Regions from separate parts of the Pseudoxanthobacter sp. M-2 genome, predicted to be linked through region 1. Evidence: predicted binding sites of a transcription regulator. Region 1 holds the regulator's gene; the other holds the start of a gene.
What was found. Region 1 encodes LexA, which represses DNA repair genes until DNA is damaged. Its sites were predicted from a motif close to TGTTCNNNNTGTGTTCNG; they were not measured.
Positions count from the first base shown of each region.

Region 1 (9,317 bases):
ATGCCGCGTCGGCCAAGCTCGCGGCCGCACTCGCGCCGCTGCTGGCCAACAGCCCGGAGCGGGCATCGCAACTCGCGGCGTTCTCGCGCCTCGATGAAGCCATGCGGCTCCCGGACGGCCGTCCGCCGAGCGTCAGCGCGGCGGAGGCTGTCCTCGAGGTTGCCGGGGCGAAGCCCCGGCAAGCCTGATCTGCGGCTCTGATCAGCGGCGCTGCATGATCGGGACATAGTCCCGCTGCACGGCGCCGGTGTAGAGCTGGCGCGGACGGCCGATCTTCTGCGACGGGTCCTCGACCATCTCCTTCCACTGCGCGATCCAGCCGACGGTGCGCGCCAGTGCGAACAGCACGGTGAACATCGTCGTCGGGAAGCCGAGCGCCCGGAGCGTGATGCCCGAATAGAAATCGATGTTCGGGTAGAGCTTCTTCTCGATGAAGTACTCGTCGTTCAGCGCATAGCGCTCGAGCTCGACGGCCACCTGCAGCAGCGGGTCGTCACGGTGGCCGAGCTCGGCCAGCACTTCATGACAGGTCTTCTGCATGATGCGGGCGCGCGGGTCGTAGTTCTTGTAGACGCGGTGACCGAAGCCCATCAGGCGGAACGGGTCGTTCTTGTCCTTGGCGCGGGCGATAAACTCAGGGATGCGATCAGGCGTGCCGATCTCCTGCAGCATGTTCAGCGCCGCCTCGTTGGCGCCGCCGTGAGCGGGGCCCCACAGGCAGGCGATGCCGGCCGCGATGCAGGCGAACGGATTGGCGCCGGAGGAGCCCGCCAGACGCACCGTCGAGGTCGAAGCGTTCTGCTCGTGATCCGCGTGCAGGATGAAGATCCGGTCCATGGCGCGCGCCATCACCGGGTTGATCTTGTACTCCTCGCACGGAACTGCGAAGCACATGTTGAGGAAGTTCGACGAGAAGTCGAGCTCGTTGCGCGGGTAGATGAACGGCTGGCCGACCGAGTACTTGTAGGCTGCGGCAGCGATCGTCGGCATCTTGGCGATCATGCGCAGCGAGGCGATCATCCGCTGCTGCGGATCGGCGATGTCGGTGGAGTCGTGATAGAATGCCGACAGCGCGCCGACGACGCCGACCATCACCGCCATCGGGTGCGCGTCGCGGCGGAAGCCGGAGAAGAACCGCGTCATCTGCTCGTGGATCATCGTGTGATAGGTCACACGATTGACGAAGTCGGCCTTTTGCGCCGCCGTCGGCAGCTCGCCATAGAGCAGCAGGTAGCAGGTCTCGAGGAAGTCGCCGTGCTCGGCGAGCTGCTCGATCGGATAGCCGCGATAGAGCAGGATGCCCTTGTCGCCGTCGATGTAGGTGATCTCGGATTCGCAGGAAGCGGTCGACGTGAAGCCCGGGTCGTAGGTGAACATCCCGGTTTCGGCGTAGAACTTGGAAATGTCGACGACGTCCGGCCCGATGGAGCCCGGTCGCACCGTCAGGTCGAAGTTCTTGTTGCCGATGCTGAGCTTCGCGGTCTTTTCGCTCATGTCGCTCGCCCCTTCAGAGCCGTGTCGATGAAGGTCCGTGGCTGCGAGCGTCCGAGCGTGCCGTGGGGCGCCAAGATTATTGTGTTCTTTTGAGGCTCGGTGGGAGGTGCGCGTTAGCTTGGGACCCTGAGGAGGGTGGGGTATCCCATTTGACGCACCGCCGCAAGCGCCGACGGTATTACGCTGCGAGGTCGGCGATCCGCGACAGGCTCTCCTCCCGGCCTACCACCGCCAGCACGTCGAAGATGCCCGGCGAGGTCGTCCGGCCGGTCACCGCAGCACGCAACGGCTGCGCCACCTTTCCGAGCTTCAGGCCCTTCTCGTCCGCGAAGGCCCGCACCACCGCCTCCGTCGAGCCGGCGTCCCAGGCCTCCGCCGCAGCAAGCCGCTCCGCGAGGGCGGCCAGCATCGAGCGGGTGTCGGCGTCGAGCAGGTCGCTCGCCTTGGCGTCGAGGGCGAGGGGGCGCACGGCCCAGAGATAGCGGGCGTTGTCGACGAGCTCGACGAGGGTCTTGGCGCGCTCCTTCAGGCCCGGCATGGCGTCCAGCAGCTTCGCCTCCAGCGCCGGCGACCAGGCCGCCCGCAGATCGTCGGCGCCGTCGAGCCAGGGGAGGGCTGAAACCAGCGCGGCCAGAACCTCCGCGGGCTCCGCGGCGCGGAGGTAGATGCCGTTGAGGTTCTCGAGCTTGGCATAGTCGAAGCGCGACGGCGACCGGCCGACCGCGGCGAGGTCGAACCAGGCGACCATGTCCTCGGTCGACATCACGTCGGCGTCGCCGTGGCTCCAGCCGAGCTTGACGAGATAGTTGCGCAGCGCCGCCGGCAGATAGCCCATCGCCCGGTAGGCCTCGACGCCAAGGGCGCCATGGCGCTTCGACAGCTTGGTCCCGTCCGGCCCATGGATCAGCGGAATGTGCGCCATCACCGGAACGCGCCAGCCCAGCGCCTGATAGAGGATCGTCTGGCGGGCACCGTTCGTCAGATGGTCGTCGCCGCGGATGATGTGGGTGACGCCCATGTCGTGGTCGTCCACCACCACCGACAGCATGTAGGTGGGCGTGCCGTCCGAGCGCAGGATGACGAAATCGTCGAGATCCTTGTTGGGGAACACGACGCGGCCCTGCACCTGGTCGTCGACGGGCGTGTCGCCGGCGAGCGGCGACTTGATGCGGATCACCGGCTTGACGGCTGCCGGCGCCTCGGACGGGTCGCGATCGCGCCAGCGGCCGTCGTAGCGCGGCGGCCGGCCCTCGGCACGGGCGAGCTCGCGCATCTCCGTCAGCTCCGCCGGCGACGCATAGCAACGGTAGGCGCTGCCGGCGGCGACGAGCCCTTCGGCGATCTCGCGGTGGCGGGCGGCGCGGGCGAACTGGAACACCGGCTCGCCGGTCCAGTCGATGCCGAGCCAGGTGAGCCCCTCGAGGATCGCCGTGATGGCAGAGTCGGTCGAGCGCTCACGGTCGGTGTCCTCGATGCGCAGCAGCATCGTGCCGCCGGTGTGGCGGGCATAGAGCCAGTTGAACAGCGCCGTGCGCGCCCCGCCGATGTGCAGGAAGCCGGTGGGCGAAGGGGCGAAGCGGGTGACGACGGGCTCGGACATTCGGACCTCTCGAGACCGGAGCGGCATCACGATCGCCACCGTCGCCAGGCGGGGAGCCGCAGGCCGGTTCTGGCTCGGGTGACGATCCGACGCGATGATTGCGGCGGCACGCCGGTGTCCACCTTTCGGTGTGGCCGGCTGGTACCGTTCGGGCGCTCGTGTACCATGCGGGCGGGCCGATCCCAAGTCTGCGAAAGGAGCCTCCGGATCGTCGATCGACGAGACGGGGTGCGCAGCCGGCGCGGCGGGATCGTTGCGCGGGGTACCAGAAAGGACCACCCCGCAATCGAACTGCGCGGGCGAGCCCCCCGGTTGCTCGCTGGCCCCTCGGGGGAGGGCGCGGCCATGTGGCCGGAGACCCGTGCGAGAGAGCCGCCGGCCGGCACGCGCCACCGCGCTGCTGCCGGCTTCGGCGCGCCACCGCCGCCGCTCGCGGCACGCCTGCGCGCGACCGGCGAGGCGCTCGCCGGCTTCGCTGCCCACGACCGGGCCGCCGGCCGGGGCTTCCTCTGGGTGCCGGTCATGGTCGCCGCGGGTGTCGCCGCCTATTTCGCGCTGCCGCGGGAACCGGCGCTGTGGGCCCTCGCGGGACTGGCCCTCGCGTGCCTGCTCGCGGCCTGGCGGACGCGCGAACGGACGTTGGCGTTCCCCGCGCTGGCGCTCGCCGCCGCCCTCTGCGCCGGTGCGACCGCGGCAAAGCTCGAAGTCACGCTGGTCGCCGCCCCGACGCTCGACCGCGCCCGCACGGCCGAAGTCAACGGCTTCGTCGAGCGCGTCGAGCGCCGCACCGGCGGCCGGGCGCGCCTGACGATCCGACCGGTCACGATCGAGCGGGTGCCGGCCGCCCGCCTGCCGCGGCGCATCACCGTCACCGCCGCCGGAGCAGCGAGCCTGCTGCCGGGCGACGGCGTGTCGCTCACCGCGCGCCTCGAGCCGCCGCGCGGTCCCGACATGCCGGGCGGCTGGAACCCCGCCCGCTCAGCCTACCTCGACGGCATTGGCGCCAGCGGCTTTGCCTATGGGCGGCCGCAAATCATCGATCTCGGTGCCGTGCCCTGGTCGCTCGCGCCCGCGCGCGCCGTGGCGGAGGTCCGCCACACCATCGCCGAGCGCCTGCGTGCGGCGCTGCCGGGGCCGCGCGGGGAGGTCGCCGCGGCGCTTCTGGTCGGCGACCGCGGCGGAATCCCGGAGAGCATCGAGGAAGCGATGCGAGTGTCCGGCCTCGCCCACGTGCTGTCGATCTCGGGACTCCACATGGTGCTCGTTGCCGGCACCGTCTTCTGGGTGGTGCGGGCCCTGCTCGCGGCAATCCCGGCGCTCGCCCTGACGCGGCCGATCAAGGCCTGGGCGGCGGTGGTGGCCCTCATCGCGGCGACCTTCTACCTCGTCATCTCCGGGGCGGAGGTCGCGACGCAGCGCGCCTACGTGACGATGGCCGTGGCCCTCATCGCGGTCCTCGTCGACCGGCCGGCAATCTCCTTGCGCACCGTTGCTGTGGCGGCGCTGGTCGTCATGGCACTGGAGCCGAGTGCCGTGCTCGGGGCCGGGTTCCAGATGTCGTTCGCCGCAGTGATCGCGCTTGTCGCCGCCTACGAGTGGTGGGGCAGCCGGGAGCGCGGCGAGACGACGTCGCCGCGGCGCGGCACGGCGATGTGGCTGGGGCGGGCAGTTCTGTTCGGGGTGGCAGGCCTGGCCGCAACGTCGCTGATCGCCGGCCTCGCCACCGCACCGATCGCCGCCTACCACTTCCACCGCGGTGCGCCACTCGGCCTGCTCGCCAACCTCGCGGCGATGCCGGCGGTCTCGGTGCTGGTGATGCCGTTCGGCGTGCTGGCGCTGGTGCTGCTGCCGTTCGGGCTGGAGCAACTGGCCCTCTGGCCGATGGGAATCGGCCTCGGCTGGATGTTCGCCGTCGCCGAGACGACGACCGCCTGGACGGGCGACAGCGCGATGATCGGCCGGGTGCCGCTCGTCGCCGTCCTGCTCATGGTGGCGGCGCTGCTGTGGGTGGCGATCTCGCTAGCGCCGTGGCGGCGGCTTGCGGTGCTGCCGCTGCTGGCGGGTCTCGCCCTGGCGACGACCGGCGCCCGCCCGGATCTGCTGGTTTCAGGCGATGGCCGCGCTGTCGCGGCGCGGGGGCCGGACGGCAGGCTCGCCGTCGTCGCCGCCGACAGGTCCGCCTACACCGTCCGCGCCTGGCTCGCCGCCGATGCCGACCCCCGAGACGCCAAGGCCACCACCGCCCCACCCACCCGCTGCGACGATCTCGGGTGCGTGCTGCCGCTCGGGGACGGCGATCTCACGGTCGCCGTCGTGACGAGGGGCGTTGCCCTCGTCGAGGACTGTCGGTCCGCCACCGTCGTGGTGGCGCCGGTGCCGCGGCCCGCCGGCTGTCTTGGCCCCCAGCTCTATATCGACCGTTCGACGCTCGCCCGGACCGGTGCCATCGCGGTGATGCTCGACGCCGCCGTGCCCGGCGGTCTCAGCGACCCCGTCACGGCCGGCACCAACGGGCGACCGTGGTCGCGGACCGGCGATGCCGTTGGAGAGAACCCCTCGGCGCCGCGGCACCGCGAGGTGACGGCCGCCGCGCGAGGCGGCGGCGAGGATCAGTAGCGGCGCAGCAGTGCCACCAGCCGGCCCTGGATGCGGATGCGGTCGGGCCCGAAGATGCGCGTCTCGTAGGCCGGGTTGGCGGCCTCGAGCGCGATCGAGGCGCCCTTGCGGCGCAGCCGCTTCAGCGTCGCCTCCTCGTCGTCGACCAGTGCCACGACGATGTCGCCGGTCGTCGCCGCGTCGGTGCGCCGGATCACCACGGTGTCGCCATCGAAGATGCCGGCCTCGACCATCGAATCGCCGCGCACCTCGAGGGCGAAGTGCTCGCCGGCGCCGGCGAGTTCCACCGGCACGGTGATCGAATGGGTGTGGGTCTGAATGGCCTCGATCGGCACACCGGCGGCGATGCGGCCCATCACCGGGATGCTGACGCCGCCCGCCGTCTCGCCCGCTGCCGCCGGGCGTGGCTCGGCCGGGCGGATGCGCGGCCCGTCGCCGTCGATGACGCTCGGGGTGAAGCCACGGGCCCGTGTCGAAGCCGGTCCACTGGCGACCGATTCGGGCAGCCGGATCACCTCGAGCGCCCGCGCCCGGTTCGGCAGCCGGCGCAGGAAGCCACGCTCTTCCAGAGCCGTGATCAGCCGGTGGATGCCCGACTTCGAACGCAGGTCGAGCGCGTCCTTCATCTCCTCGAACGAGGGCGGCACGCCGCTCTCCTTGAGGCGCTCGTGGATGAACATCAGCAGCTCGTACTGCTTGCGTGTGAGCATCGTCGTCTCCCGCGCCCCCTCGTCGGTACCGCGACCTCGAATCGCGTACAAATCACGAACACAAGCTATCCGTTCTAGTTGTGTTCCTCAAGGGTGAATATTCGGTTGCCGCAGCGCCAAGCCCATGCCGCTGTTGCCGAAGCACCGTCCGTGGTTGCGGGCGGCGCGCTGCCGGGACTAGCCTGCCCGTCCGCGGCCCCGAGCGTCGGCGGCAGGAGAACACGCCATGGCCAAGCAGTTCGCCGAAATCGGCAAGCAGCACCGCGACTTCATCGAGCGGCAGCGCATCTTCTTCACCGCCTCGGCGGCGCGGGGAAGCCGCATCAACCTGTCGCCGAAGGACGCGGCGTCGCTGCGTGTGCTCGGACCGAACCGGGTCGCCTATCTCGACTGCACCGGCAGCGGCAACGAGACGTCGGCCCACATGCTCGCCGACGGCCGCCTGACGATCATGCTGTGCGCCTTCGAGGGGCCGCCGCTGATCATGCGCCTCTACGGTGCCGGCGAGGTCCTGCGCCGCGGCACGGCGGGTTATGATGACCTCCTTGCCGGCGCGTTCGACGGCCGCGAGCCGGTGGGCGCGCGCCAGATCGTCGTGCTGTCCGTCGATCTCGTCCAAACCTCGTGCGGCTTCGGCGTGCCGCTGTTCGACTATGTCGACGAGCGTCCGTCATTGACCCGCTGGGCCGAGGCGAAGGGCGAGGAGGGCCTCGAGGCCTACCGCCGCGCCGAAAACACCGTCAGCATCGATGGCTTGCCCACCGGCTGGCCCTCGGACGAGGTGGCGGTTCCGGCCGAGTGAGTGGTGCGGACGGCGGGGGTCGAACCCGCACGGAGCAAGCCCCGAGGGATTTTAAGTCCCTTGCGTCTACCGGTTTCGCCACGTCCGCAGCCGGGGAGGGCACCTTGGCAAGGTGCGCCCGGGCAGCGCGCACATTAGGGGCTGGGTGCGGCCGCCGACAACCGTGAACCTCAGCCGCTGCCGCTCAGGCTGCCTTCGGCACCGTCTCGGCACAGAAGCGGACGAGCGCCGCGGCGAGGTCGGTGGCGGCCGAACCGGCGTCCTTGCGCACCATCAGGGCGAGTTCCGTCGCGGGCACGTCGGGCATGCCGTCGGCGCGGCCGAGCACGCGGTGGCCGGCACGCACGGCCCGCTCCTCCAAGAGCGCCACGCCGAGGCCGCCGGCGATCGCCACCTGGATGCCCATCAGGTTCGGGCTCTCGTAGGCGATCCGCCAGTCGCGCCCCGAGCGCTCCAGCGCGTGGACGGCGCGCGTGCGGTAGACGCAGCCGTGGGGGAAGGCGACGAGCGGCAGCGGGTCGACGGGCAGCGGGTGGTCGGCGCTGGCGATCCAGACGAGCCGCTCCGCCCAGACGGCGAGCGCCGGACCGGCGCCGGGATCGCGCTTTGCCAGCACCACGTCGTACTCGTCCGCCTCGAGCCCCGCGACGAGGTCGACCGAGAGCGCGCAGCGCACTGACAGGCGACAGCCCGGTCGGGCTCGCGAGAACGCCGCCACCGCGTCCGTCAGCGGCTCGACGGCGAAGTCGTCGGGCACGCCGAGCCGCACCACCTCGACGCGCGGCTCGCGACCGACGGCGGCGCGGGCCTCGGCGGCGAGCGACAACAGCCGGCGCGCGTAGCCGATCAGGCGCTCGCCGTCCTCGGTCAGGCGCACGGCGCGCCCCTCGCGGTGGAACAGCGGCCGACCCACCGCCTCCTCGAGCCGGCGGATCTGCTGGCTGACGGTGGATTGCGTCCGGTGCACCCGCTCGCCGGCCCGTGTGAAGCCGCCGGAGTCGACGACCGAGACGAAGGAGCGCAGAAGATCGAGATCGAGCACGATGGCCTCCCATTCGGGACGCCACTAGATTAGATCGAAACATTGAATTTCCCAATAGGAGGCGAGGCGCCTACGGTTCGGAATGCTCGTTCCAGCAGCCTCCGAATCCTCGATCCTGGGCGTTGTCGCGATGTCGTCTCTCTTGGACGCGGGGGCTGCCGCCGGCGCGAGCCGACCGACGGTCCCGCCATCTCCTGTCTCGTGCCCCGCGGTGCCCTCTGTGACGATCTCCAGCCCCGTCCCGCGATCCGTCGCCGCTGCCGCCCGCGGCCCCTCCCGCCTCGTCATGACGGCGCTGATCGCGCTTTTCTGCGTGCTGTGGAGTTCGGCCTTCGCCGCGGCCAAGATCGCGCTGGTCGACTGCCCGCCGCTGACGCTGCTCACCGTCCGCTTCCTCGTTGCCGGGGCGCTGATGGTCGCCGTCGCCTGGGCGCTGGCCGGCCGGCCGCGGCTGACGCGGCGGGACGTGGTCTCGCTCGCCATCCTCGGCGCCCTCAACAACGCCGTCTATCTCGGCCTGAGCTGGACCGGCCTCACTACCGTCACCTCGGCCTTTGCCGCCGTCATCATCAGCGCCGGTCCGCTGCTCGTCGCGGCGTTCGCCTGGCCGGTGCTCGGCGAGCGGCTGACGGTGGTGAAGGTTGTCGGCCTGCTGCTCGGCCTCGCCGGCGTGGCGCTGGTGCTGCGCTCGCGGCTGATGGGAAGCGCGGGCATCGGTGGCGAGGACCCGCTGGGCACCCTGCTGGTTGTGCTCGGCCTCTTCTCGCTCGTCGCCGGCACGCTCGCCTACAAGAAGCTCGCGCCGGGCGGCGGGCTGTGGGTCGGCAACGGGCTGCAGTGCCTGTTCGGTGGCCTGATGACCCTGCCGGCCGCGCTGCTGCTCGACGACTGGTCGACGGTGCGGCTGACGCCCGGACTGGTCGGTGGCTTCCTGTGGCTGGTGCTCGCCGTTTCGGTCGGCTGCTACGCGGTGTGGTTCTTCCTGCTCGGCCGCAGCTCGGCGACGAGCGCCAGCGCGCTGCAATTCCTGACGCCGCCGCTCGGCCTGCTGTT
Region 1 is NZ_JAWDIR010000011.1:842,587-851,903, forward strand. Features, by position in the region: gene lpxB (lipid-A-disaccharide synthase) at 1-188, shown strand, start outside; gene gltA (citrate synthase) at 202-1,494, opposite strand; gene gltX (glutamate--tRNA ligase) at 1,673-3,094, opposite strand; gene RUR49_RS08935 (ComEC/Rec2 family competence protein) at 3,440-5,710, shown strand; gene lexA (transcriptional repressor LexA) at 5,704-6,420, opposite strand; gene RUR49_RS08945 (pyridoxamine 5'-phosphate oxidase family protein) at 6,647-7,222, shown strand; tRNA gene RUR49_RS08950 (tRNA-Leu) at 7,224-7,310, opposite strand; gene RUR49_RS08955 (LysR substrate-binding domain-containing protein) at 7,407-8,264, opposite strand; gene RUR49_RS08960 (DMT family transporter) at 8,485-9,317, shown strand, end outside.

Region 2 (9,317 bases), on a different contig from region 1:
GACGACCATGTCCTCGCGCTGGATGAGGTCCTCGTCCTCGAGGTCGGCGCCACCCTCCATGATCTCGGTCTTGCGGGGCGTCGCGAACTCGTCACGGATTGCGGCGAGCTCGCCCTTGACGATGTCCAGCACGCGCGCCCGCGAGCCCAGGATCTCGAGGTAGTCCTTGATTTCGGCGGCGAGCTTCTCGAGCTCGTTGGCGATCTCGTCGCGGCCGAGCGCGGTCAGGCGCTGCAGGCGGAGATCGAGGATCGCCTTCGCCTGCTCGTCGGACAAGCGGTAGGTGCCGCCCTCGGCGAGGCGGTGGCGCGGATCGTCGATGAGGGCGAGCAGCGGCGCCATGTCCTTGGCCGGCCAGTCGCGCGCCATCAGCTGCGCCTTGGCGGTGGCGGGATCCGGCGCCTGGCGGATCAGCCGGATGACCTCGTCGATGTTGGCGACGGCGATGGCGAGTCCGACCAGGATGTGGGCGCGGTCACGGGCGCGGCCGAGCAGGTACTTGGTGCGCCGGCCGACCACCTCCTCGCGGAAGGCGATGAAGGCGGTGAGCAGGTCGGAGAGCGTCATCAGCTCCGGCCGGCCGCCGTTCAGCGCCACCATGTTGACGCCGAACGTCGTCTGCAGCGGCGAGAACCGGTAGAGCTGGTTCAGCACCACGTCGGCGGTGGCATCACGGCGCAGCTCGATCACGACGCGCAGGCCGTCGCGATCGGACTCGTCGCGCATGTCGGAGATGCCCTCGACGCGCTTGTCGCGCACGAGCTCGGCGATCTTCTCGACCATCGACGCCTTGTTCACCTGGAACGGGATGCTGTTGATGATGATCGCTTCGCGTTCCTTGCGGATCGTCTCGATCTCGACATGGCCGCGCATGACGATCGAGCCGCGGCCGGTGAGGAAGGCCTGGCGGATGCCGGAGCGGCCGAGGATGATGCCACCGGTCGGGAAGTCCGGGCCCGGCACGATCTCCATCAGCCTTTCGAACGACAGCGCCGGATCGTCGATCATGGCGATGCAGGCGTCGATGACCTCGCCGAGATTGTGCGGCGGGATGTTGGTCGCCATGCCGACGGCGATGCCGCCGGCGCCGTTGGCGAGCAGGTTCGGGAACTTCGCCGGCAGCACCACGGGCTCGCGCTCGGAGCCGTCGTAGTTCTCCTGGTAGTCGACCGTCTGCTTGTCGAGGTCGTCGAGGAGGCCGTTCGTCACCTTCTCGAGGCGGACCTCGGTGTAGCGCATCGCCGCCGGCGGATCGCCGTCCACCGAGCCGAAGTTGCCCTGGCCGTCGATCAGCCTGAGGCGCATGGAGAATTCCTGCGCCATGCGGACGAGCGCATCGTAGACTGACTGGTCGCCGTGCGGGTGATACTTACCGATGACGTCGCCGACGACGCGGGCCGACTTGCGGTAGGGCTTGTTCCACTCGAAGCCGTTCTCCGACATCGAGAACAGGATGCGGCGGTGCACCGGCTTCAGGCCGTCGCGGGCGTCCGGCAGGGCGCGCGAGACGATGACGCTCATCGCATAGTCGAGATAGGATCGACGCATCTCGTCGGTGATCGACACCGGGCGAACGTCGGTCGGATCGGAGCCGGCGGCAGGCTGGTCTTTGTCGGCCAAGTCGAAGAAATCCGGGCAGTTGAAGCGTTGCGCGCTTATAGCCGATTCAGGTCGGCGCCGCCACGCGCACATTGCGCCGCGAAAGCTTTCCTTTTCTCATCATTTTCAGTGTCTTAGTTCGGGCGCGGCGATCTCGCGCCGGCTGATGGTGGCCCCGATGTGGCGCGGCTACCCTCTCGGGCGCCCCTCGACGGCCCGCATTACCCGCCCTATCGTCGCGAAGCTTCGGCGGAGCGGCGGCTGGCGATGGACACGGAATACCTCATCAGCGCCTTCACGACGCTCTTCGTCATCATCGACCCGCCGGGACTCGCGCCGATCTTCATCGCCGTCACCGCCGGCCTGCAGCCCGAAGAGCGGCGGCTGGTGGCGATCCGCAGCTGTGTGGTCGCGACGCTGATCCTGCTCGCCTTCGCGCTCGCCGGCTCGCACCTGCTCGCCTTCCTCGGCATCTCGCTGTCGGCCTTCCGCGTCGCAGGCGGCCTGCTGATGTTCTGGATCGCCTTCGAGATGGTGTTCGAGCGCCGCCAGGACCGCAAGGCGGCCTCGGCCGAGCGCGCGCTCCACGTCGACGAGATCCACGGCATGGCTGTGTTTCCGCTGGCGATCCCGCTGATCTCGGGGCCGGGGGCCATCTCCGCCACGGTCGTCATCGGCTCGCAGGCACCGTCGGTCGGCCACTTCGCGATCCTGATCGGGATCGTGCTCGCCATCATGGCGATGACGCTCGCGGTGTTTCTCGCCGCCGGCCCGATCGACAAGCGCCTCGGCGCCACCGGGCGTGCCGTCATCACCCGGCTGTTCGGCCTCGTCCTGGCGGCCTTGTCGGTGCAGATCGTGGCGGACGGAACCAAGACGCTGATGGCAGCGCCGGTGATGTGAGGGGCCGCCACCATCCCCGTGATGCGCGTCACTGCGGCGGCCAGGGGGCGGGGCGAAACTGACGGCATGACTGAAAGCGCCGCCAGATGGCGGCCGGGGGACCCAAGGCGATGGCGACGATCCTTTTCCAGACGGATGATGGCCTCGATCCGCGAGGCGTCCTGATCGAGACGCTGGCGAACGGCGTCGTCGAGAGCTTCGCGGCCGACGAGATCGTCTTCTTCGACGAGGCGACGGGCGTGCGCATCACGCTCGGCGGTTCGGGCTTCTCGCGCGACGAGGACGGCACCTTCACCGGAGGGGTCGTCGAGACGATCACCTGGGCAGCGGGCGACGACGTGCTGGCGACGGGCGAGTTCTTCTCGCTCGGCGCGGCGGCGCTCTGGGCGGCGGCGCAGGACGCGGCCGACGGCGACGACGGCCCCATCAATGCGCTCCTCGACACCAACACCTACGGCATCCAGGGCGGCGGCGGCGACGACCGGATCGTGGGCGGGCGGGGCAACGACTTCCTCGTCGGCGGTGCGGGAGACGACGACATCGCCGGGCGCGGCGGTTTCGACGTCCTCGACTACACCGGCGACGGCGGGGCCGGCGGGGTAGTGGTGGACCTCGCCGCGGGCGAAGCGACGGACACCCACGGCGACACCGACGCGATCAGCGGGATCGAGGCCGTCCGCGGCTCCTTCGTCGCCGACCGCATCCTCGGCTCCGACCGCAAGGAAACCTTCACGGGCTTCGGCGGCAACGACCTCTTCGACGGTCGCGGCGGCTTCGACACGGTCGACTATTCCGAAGAGGACGGCGGGGCGGGCGTCACCGTCGATCTGCTCTCGCGCCGTGCCACCGACAGCTTCGGTGATACCGACCGGCTGAAGTCGATCGAGGCGGTGCGCGGCACGGGCCTCGCCGACGAACTCCTCGGGCGCGACGTCGACGACGTCTTCGAAGGTCTCGCCGGCGACGACGTCATCGACGGGCGCGGCGGCGTCGATCTCGTCCGCTACGACCGCGAGGGCGGCGCGATCCAGGGCATCGACGTCGATCTCACCGCCGGCACGGCAACGGACGGCTTCGGCGACACCGACAGCCTCGCCGGCATCGAGAACGTCCGCGGCGGCGCGCTTGCCGATCGCATCCGCGGCGACGTCGAGGCGAACCGGCTGGAGGGCGGCGGCGGCAACGACCGCCTGACGGGCCTCGACGGCGCCGACAGCCTGTTCGGCGATGCCGGTCTCGATGTCCTCAACGGCGGCAAGGGCGGCGATCTCCTCGACGGCGGCGAGCGCGCCGATTCGCTCACCGGCGGCAAGGGTGCCGACACCTTCCGCTTCCTCGACGATTTCGGCCGCGACCGCATCCTCGACTTCACCGCGGCCGACGTCGTCGATCTGCGCGGCCTCTCGGGCGCCGACGAGTTCGGCGACATCCGCCAGCGCACCGACGCGGACGGCAATGCCGTCGCCGACCTGCGCGGCGGCGACACCATCACCTTCGTCGGACTGACGTGGGACGACCTGTCGGCGGAGGACTTCCTGTTCTGACGCTGAGGCTTTGCCCGGCCGATGGCCGGGCAAAGCCGCGTTCAGCTGCCGAACACCACCGCGTGCATGACGCGGCCGGGCAGCAGCGTGAAGGCGCCGGCGAGAACGAGGGCGAAGAAGAACAGCTGGATCATCGCGCGCCGGTGACGGGCGACCTGGTGGCGCCGCGCGGCGAAGACCGCCGCCGGCACGCTGACGATCACAAGAAGCGACAACAAGTGAATGGGGCTCCACGGGCCCCAGACGCGCAACTCGTGGATCCACAGCGACGAGACGGCGACGACGAGCATCAGCCCCGCCCAGATCCAGCCGGCGAAGCGGTGCGCACGGGTGCCCTTCAGGGCGACCAGTTGGCCTATGCCGAGCAGGAGGGCGGCGATCGCCGCGAAGGCGTGCAGCTGGATGACCGGCGCGGTGGCGAAGAGCGGCGCGAAACTCACCCCACCCTCCGCCGACAGCTCAGAACGGGATTGGCGCAGACCGGACGGGCTCGGAGCCGCTCGTGGTCAGAACGGGATGTCGTCGTCGAGCTCGCCGGCGAACGACGTCTCACGCCCGCGGCCACCGGCGGGTCCGCCACGATCACCGAGGTCGGCGCCGCCACCGCCGCCGCGCTCCATCGGCGAGCCGCGCCCGAAGTCGCTGCCGCCACCGCTGCGCTCCATCTGGCCGCCGCCCTCGCCGCGTCCGTCGAGCATGGTCAGATTCGAGTTGAAGCCCTGCAGCACGACTTCCGTCGAGTAGCGGTCATTGCCTTCCTTGTCCTGCCACTTGCGCGTCTGCAGGGCACCCTCGAGATAGACCTTCGAGCCCTTGCGCAGATACTGCTCGGCGATCTTGCAGAGGCCTTCGTTGAAGACGACGACAGTGTGCCATTCCGTCTTCTCGCGGCGCTCGCCGGAATTCTTGTCGCGCCAGCTCTCGGAGGTGGCGATGCGCAGGTTGGCGATCGGGCGACCGTCCTGGGTTCGACGGATCTCAGGGTCGGCCCCGAGGTTGCCGATCAGGATCACCTTGTTGACGCTGCCGGCCATGTCCCGTCTCCTCTCAAGCCTTCATATCCCGATGCCGTCGGTCCGATGCTGCAGGCCAGACGCCACCGCCCCGTCGAGCAGTCGCGCCCCGCGCCGCTCTCCGCGCGTCTGGCGCGAGGACGCGCCGCGCCGCCGGCCCGGGGATGGGAGCGGCACCGTAGGCGCGCCGTCGCACTGGAGTCCACCGCTCCCGCCCGGCGACCGCGAGTTGTCCCCCGCCGATACGCCTGCAGCAGCAGCAGCAGACGCCTCACGCATCAATGTTCGCTTTTTGTTCTATCATGTCGATCCCCCCGTGACAAGGGGCTCGTGACCGCCCTCATCCGGCCTCTTGCGCGCGGCAGGAGTCGGGAGTCGTATGCATCCCGCCCCGTCGCCCTCCGGGCCGGACCGACTCCCGTGGAAGCCAGCATGCACGACCGCCGCACCACCCTCCGCGGCCCCGACTACTTCGAGACGCGTTACTCAGCCCACCCGGACCCGTGGCGGGTCGCGAGCAGCGAGTACGAGGCGGGCAAGTACGCCGCGAGCCTCGCCGCGCTGCCGGCCGCCCGCTATGCATCCGCGCTCGACGTCGGTTGCGCGATCGGCGTGTTCACACGGGCGCTGGCCGGGCGGTGCGACCGCGTCCTCGGGCTCGATGTCAGCCCGACGGCGGTCGAGGCGGCGGTGGCACGCTGCCGCGACCTTCCCCACGTCGCCATTGCAGCGATGCAGGTGCCGCAGCAGTGGCCCGACGGCCGCTTCGCCCTGATCGTGCTGTCAGAGATCCTCTACTACCTCTCCGACGACGACCTCGCGGCCCTGGCGCGGCGGGTGGAGACCTCGCTCGCACCCGGCGGCACGCTGCTGCTCGTCCACTGGACGGGGGCCGACGCCGGCCGCAGCGCCGGCGACGTCGCGGTGGCGGTGTTCGAGGCGGGGCTCGGCACTGCCGTGCGGGAGGTTCACCGCACGCGCACCGCGGACTATCGTCTCGACGTGCTGGAGCGAACCGCGTCCTGACGCGACCGACAACAACAACCACGCCGGGAGGCGACCACCGATGACGACCACCGCCCTACGCACCGCAGACGTTCCGATCGCCGTCGCCGCCACCGGTGCCCGCATTCCCGTGATCGGCTACGGCACCGGCGGCGGCGGGCGCGTCACGGCCGAGACGGTCGCCGCCGCGCTCGCCTGCGGCTATCGCCACATCGACACGGCGCGGAAGTACGGCACGGAGCCGCAAGTCGGCGCCGGCCTGAAGGCGGGCGGCGTGCCGCGCGACGAAATCTTCCTGACCACCAAGGTCTCCCACGAGAACCTCGCGCCCGCCGACTTCGAGCGATCGACGATGGAGAGCCTCGAGACGCTGGGCACCGACTATGTCGACCTGCTGATGGTGCACTGGCCGCTGCCGACGATGGACCTCCAGGCGACGATGGGGGCGCTCGCCGAGATGAAGCGGCGCGGCTTTGCCCGCTACATCGGCGTCGCCAACTTCAACGCCACGCTGCTGGAGGAGGCGGTGCGGTTCTGCCCGGAGCCGCTGTCGGCGCTGCAGGTGGAGTTCCATCCCTTCCTCGACCAGTCGCGCATGCAGGCGCTCTGCCGGAAGCTCGGCCTCGTCTTCGTCTCCTACTGCCCACTCGCTCGCGGACGGGTGCTCGACGCGCCGGTCCTCGCCGAAATCGCCGCGGCACACGGGCGGACGCCGTCGCAGGTGGCGCTGCGCTACATCATCCAGCACGAGGGCGTCGCGGCCATTCCCGGCTCCGGCAACCCGGAGCGGATCGCCGAGAACCTCGCCGCCGCGACGTTCACCCTGAGCGAGGACGAGATGGCCCGCATCGCTGCCCTTGCGCGGCCCGACGGCCGCCTCGTCAGCCCGGCTGGCCGCGCTCCGGACTGGGCGGCCTGAGATGGACACCCCCACCTCCGCCACCCTCCCCGCCGGCCCGCGCACCCTGCGCCTCGCCGAGACCGACAACGTCGTCGTCGCCGTCGACGCCATCGCCGCCGGTGCGGTGGCGGCGGGCATCACGGCACGCGCCCGCGTCATGCGGGGCCACAAGATGGCCGTCGCCCCGATCGCCGCCGGCGAGCCGGTGCGCAAGTACGGCCAGGTGATCGGCTTCGCCACCGAGGCGATCGCGCCGGGCGACCACGTCCACACCCACAACTGTGCCTTCGCCGCCTTCGCCCGCGACTACGCCTATGCGAGCGAGGCGAAGGATGAGCACGTGCTGCCGGTCGCCGAGCAGGCGACCTTCGAGGGCTTCCGCCGCGCGAGCGGCAAGGTCGGCACGCGCAACTACATCGGCGTGCTCACCTCGGTGAACTGCTCGGCCACCGTCGCCCGCTTCATCGCGGCGGAGGTGGAGCGGTCGGGCATGCTCGACGCCTACCCGCACATCGACGGCGTCATCCCGCTCGTTCACGGCACCGGCTGCGCCATGGATCTCAAGGGTGAGGGCTACGAGGTCCTGAAGCGCACCCAGTGGGGCTATGCGGCGAACCCCAACATGGGCGGCGTCGTCATGGTCGGGCTCGGCTGCGAGGCGTTCCAGATCGACCGCTTCATGGAAGCCTACGGGCTGAAGCACAGCGACACCTTCCGAACCTTCACCATCCAGGAGGTTGGCGGCACGAAGAAGACGGTCGCCGCCGGCGTCGCGGCGATCGCCGAGATGCTGCCGGTGGTGGACCGCGCCCGCCGCGAGACGGTGCCGGCGTCGGAACTGCTCGTTGCCCTGCAGTGCGGCGGCTCGGACGGCTATTCGGGCATCACCGCCAACCCGGCGCTCGGCGCCGCCGTCGACCGGCTTGTCCACCACGGCGGCACGGCGATCCTGTCGGAGACGCCGGAGATCTACGGCGCCGAGCACCTTCTCACCCGCCGCGCCGCGACGCGCGAGGTCGGCGAGAAGCTCGTCGAGATCATCCGCTGGTGGGAGGAGTACACGGCGCGCAATCGCGGCTCGATGGACAACAACCCTTCCCCCGGCAACAAGGCGGGCGGCCTCACCACCATCCTCGAGAAGTCGCTCGGCGCCGCGGCCAAGGGCGGCTCGACGACGCTCAACGCCGTCTACCACTATGCCGAGCAAGTGACCGCCAAGGGCTTCGTGTTCATGGACACGCCCGGCTACGACCCTGTCGCCGCGACCGGCCAGGTGGCGGGGGGCGCCAACCTCCTCTGCTTCACCACCGGCCGCGGTTCCGCCTATGGCTGCAAGCCGACGCCATCGATCAAGCTCGCCACCAACTCCGACATCTACCGTCGCATGATCGACGACATGGACATCGACTGCGGCGACATCCTCGACGGCGTGTCGATCGCGGCGAAGGGCGAGGAGATCTTCGCCGCGATGCTGCGGGTGGCGTCGGGCGAGCGGACGAAGTCGGAGGAGCTCGGCTACGGTGACGCCGAGTTCGTGCCGTGGCAGATCGGGGCGGTGATGTAGGAGGGGGAACGCCCGAGCACCCCTCCCCTCCCGACTGAAGGTCGAGCCGTGACGCCACCTCCCGACCCGGCCGCCGCAAAGCCCGTGCCCGGCAGCTTCGCGCCGCTGGCGCGGCCGGTGTTCGCGGTGCTGTGGGCGGCCACCGTGCTCGGCAACACCGGCTCGTTCATGCGCGACGTGGCGAGCGCGTGGCTCGTCACCGATCTCTCGGCATCTCCGACTGCCGTTGCGATGATCCAGGTGGCGGGCACGCTGCCGGTCTTCCTGCTCGCCATTCCGGCCGGCGTGCTCTCCGACATCCTCGACCGGCGCAAGTTCCTGATCCTCGTGCAGATGATGCTGGCGGCCGTCAGCCTGGCGCTGCTGCTCATCGCCCAGAGCGGGCTGATGACGGTCTCCGCCCTGGTGGCGCTGACCTTCGCCGGCGGCGTCGGGGCCGCGCTGATGGCGCCGACCTGGCAGTCGATCGTGCCGGAACTGGTGCCGCGGGCGGAGCTGAAGAACGCCGTCGCCCTCAATTCGCTCGGCATCAACATCGCCCGCGCCATCGGGCCGGCGGCCGGCGGCGCGCTGGTCGCCGCGTTCGGCGCCGCCGTCACCTACGGCATCGATGTCGCGAGCTATGTTGTCGTCATCGCAGCGCTCCTGTGGTGGAAGCGGCCGGCGGGCGCCGACGATGGGCTCTCCGAGCAGTTCTTCGGCGCCTTCCGGGCGGGGCTGCGCTATGCGCGGGCGAGCCGGCCGCTGCACGTCGTGCTGTTGCGGGCGGTGGTGTTCTTCGCCTTCGC
Region 2 is NZ_JAWDIR010000044.1:110,662-119,978, reverse strand. Features, by position in the region: gene gyrA (DNA gyrase subunit A) at 1-1,548, opposite strand, end outside; gene RUR49_RS20340 (MarC family protein) at 1,867-2,502, shown strand; gene RUR49_RS20335 (hypothetical protein) at 2,613-4,046, shown strand; gene RUR49_RS20330 (DUF2306 domain-containing protein) at 4,088-4,486, opposite strand; gene RUR49_RS20325 (single-stranded DNA-binding protein) at 4,553-5,080, opposite strand; gene RUR49_RS20320 (SAM-dependent methyltransferase) at 5,492-6,085, shown strand; gene RUR49_RS20315 (aldo/keto reductase) at 6,126-6,983, shown strand; gene RUR49_RS20310 (UxaA family hydrolase) at 6,985-8,529, shown strand; gene RUR49_RS20305 (MFS transporter) at 8,578-9,317, shown strand, end outside.
Region 2: RUR49_RS20325 (single-stranded DNA-binding protein) is a predicted target of LexA. The motif match lies at 5,342-5,359, and genes of this name have one in related genera.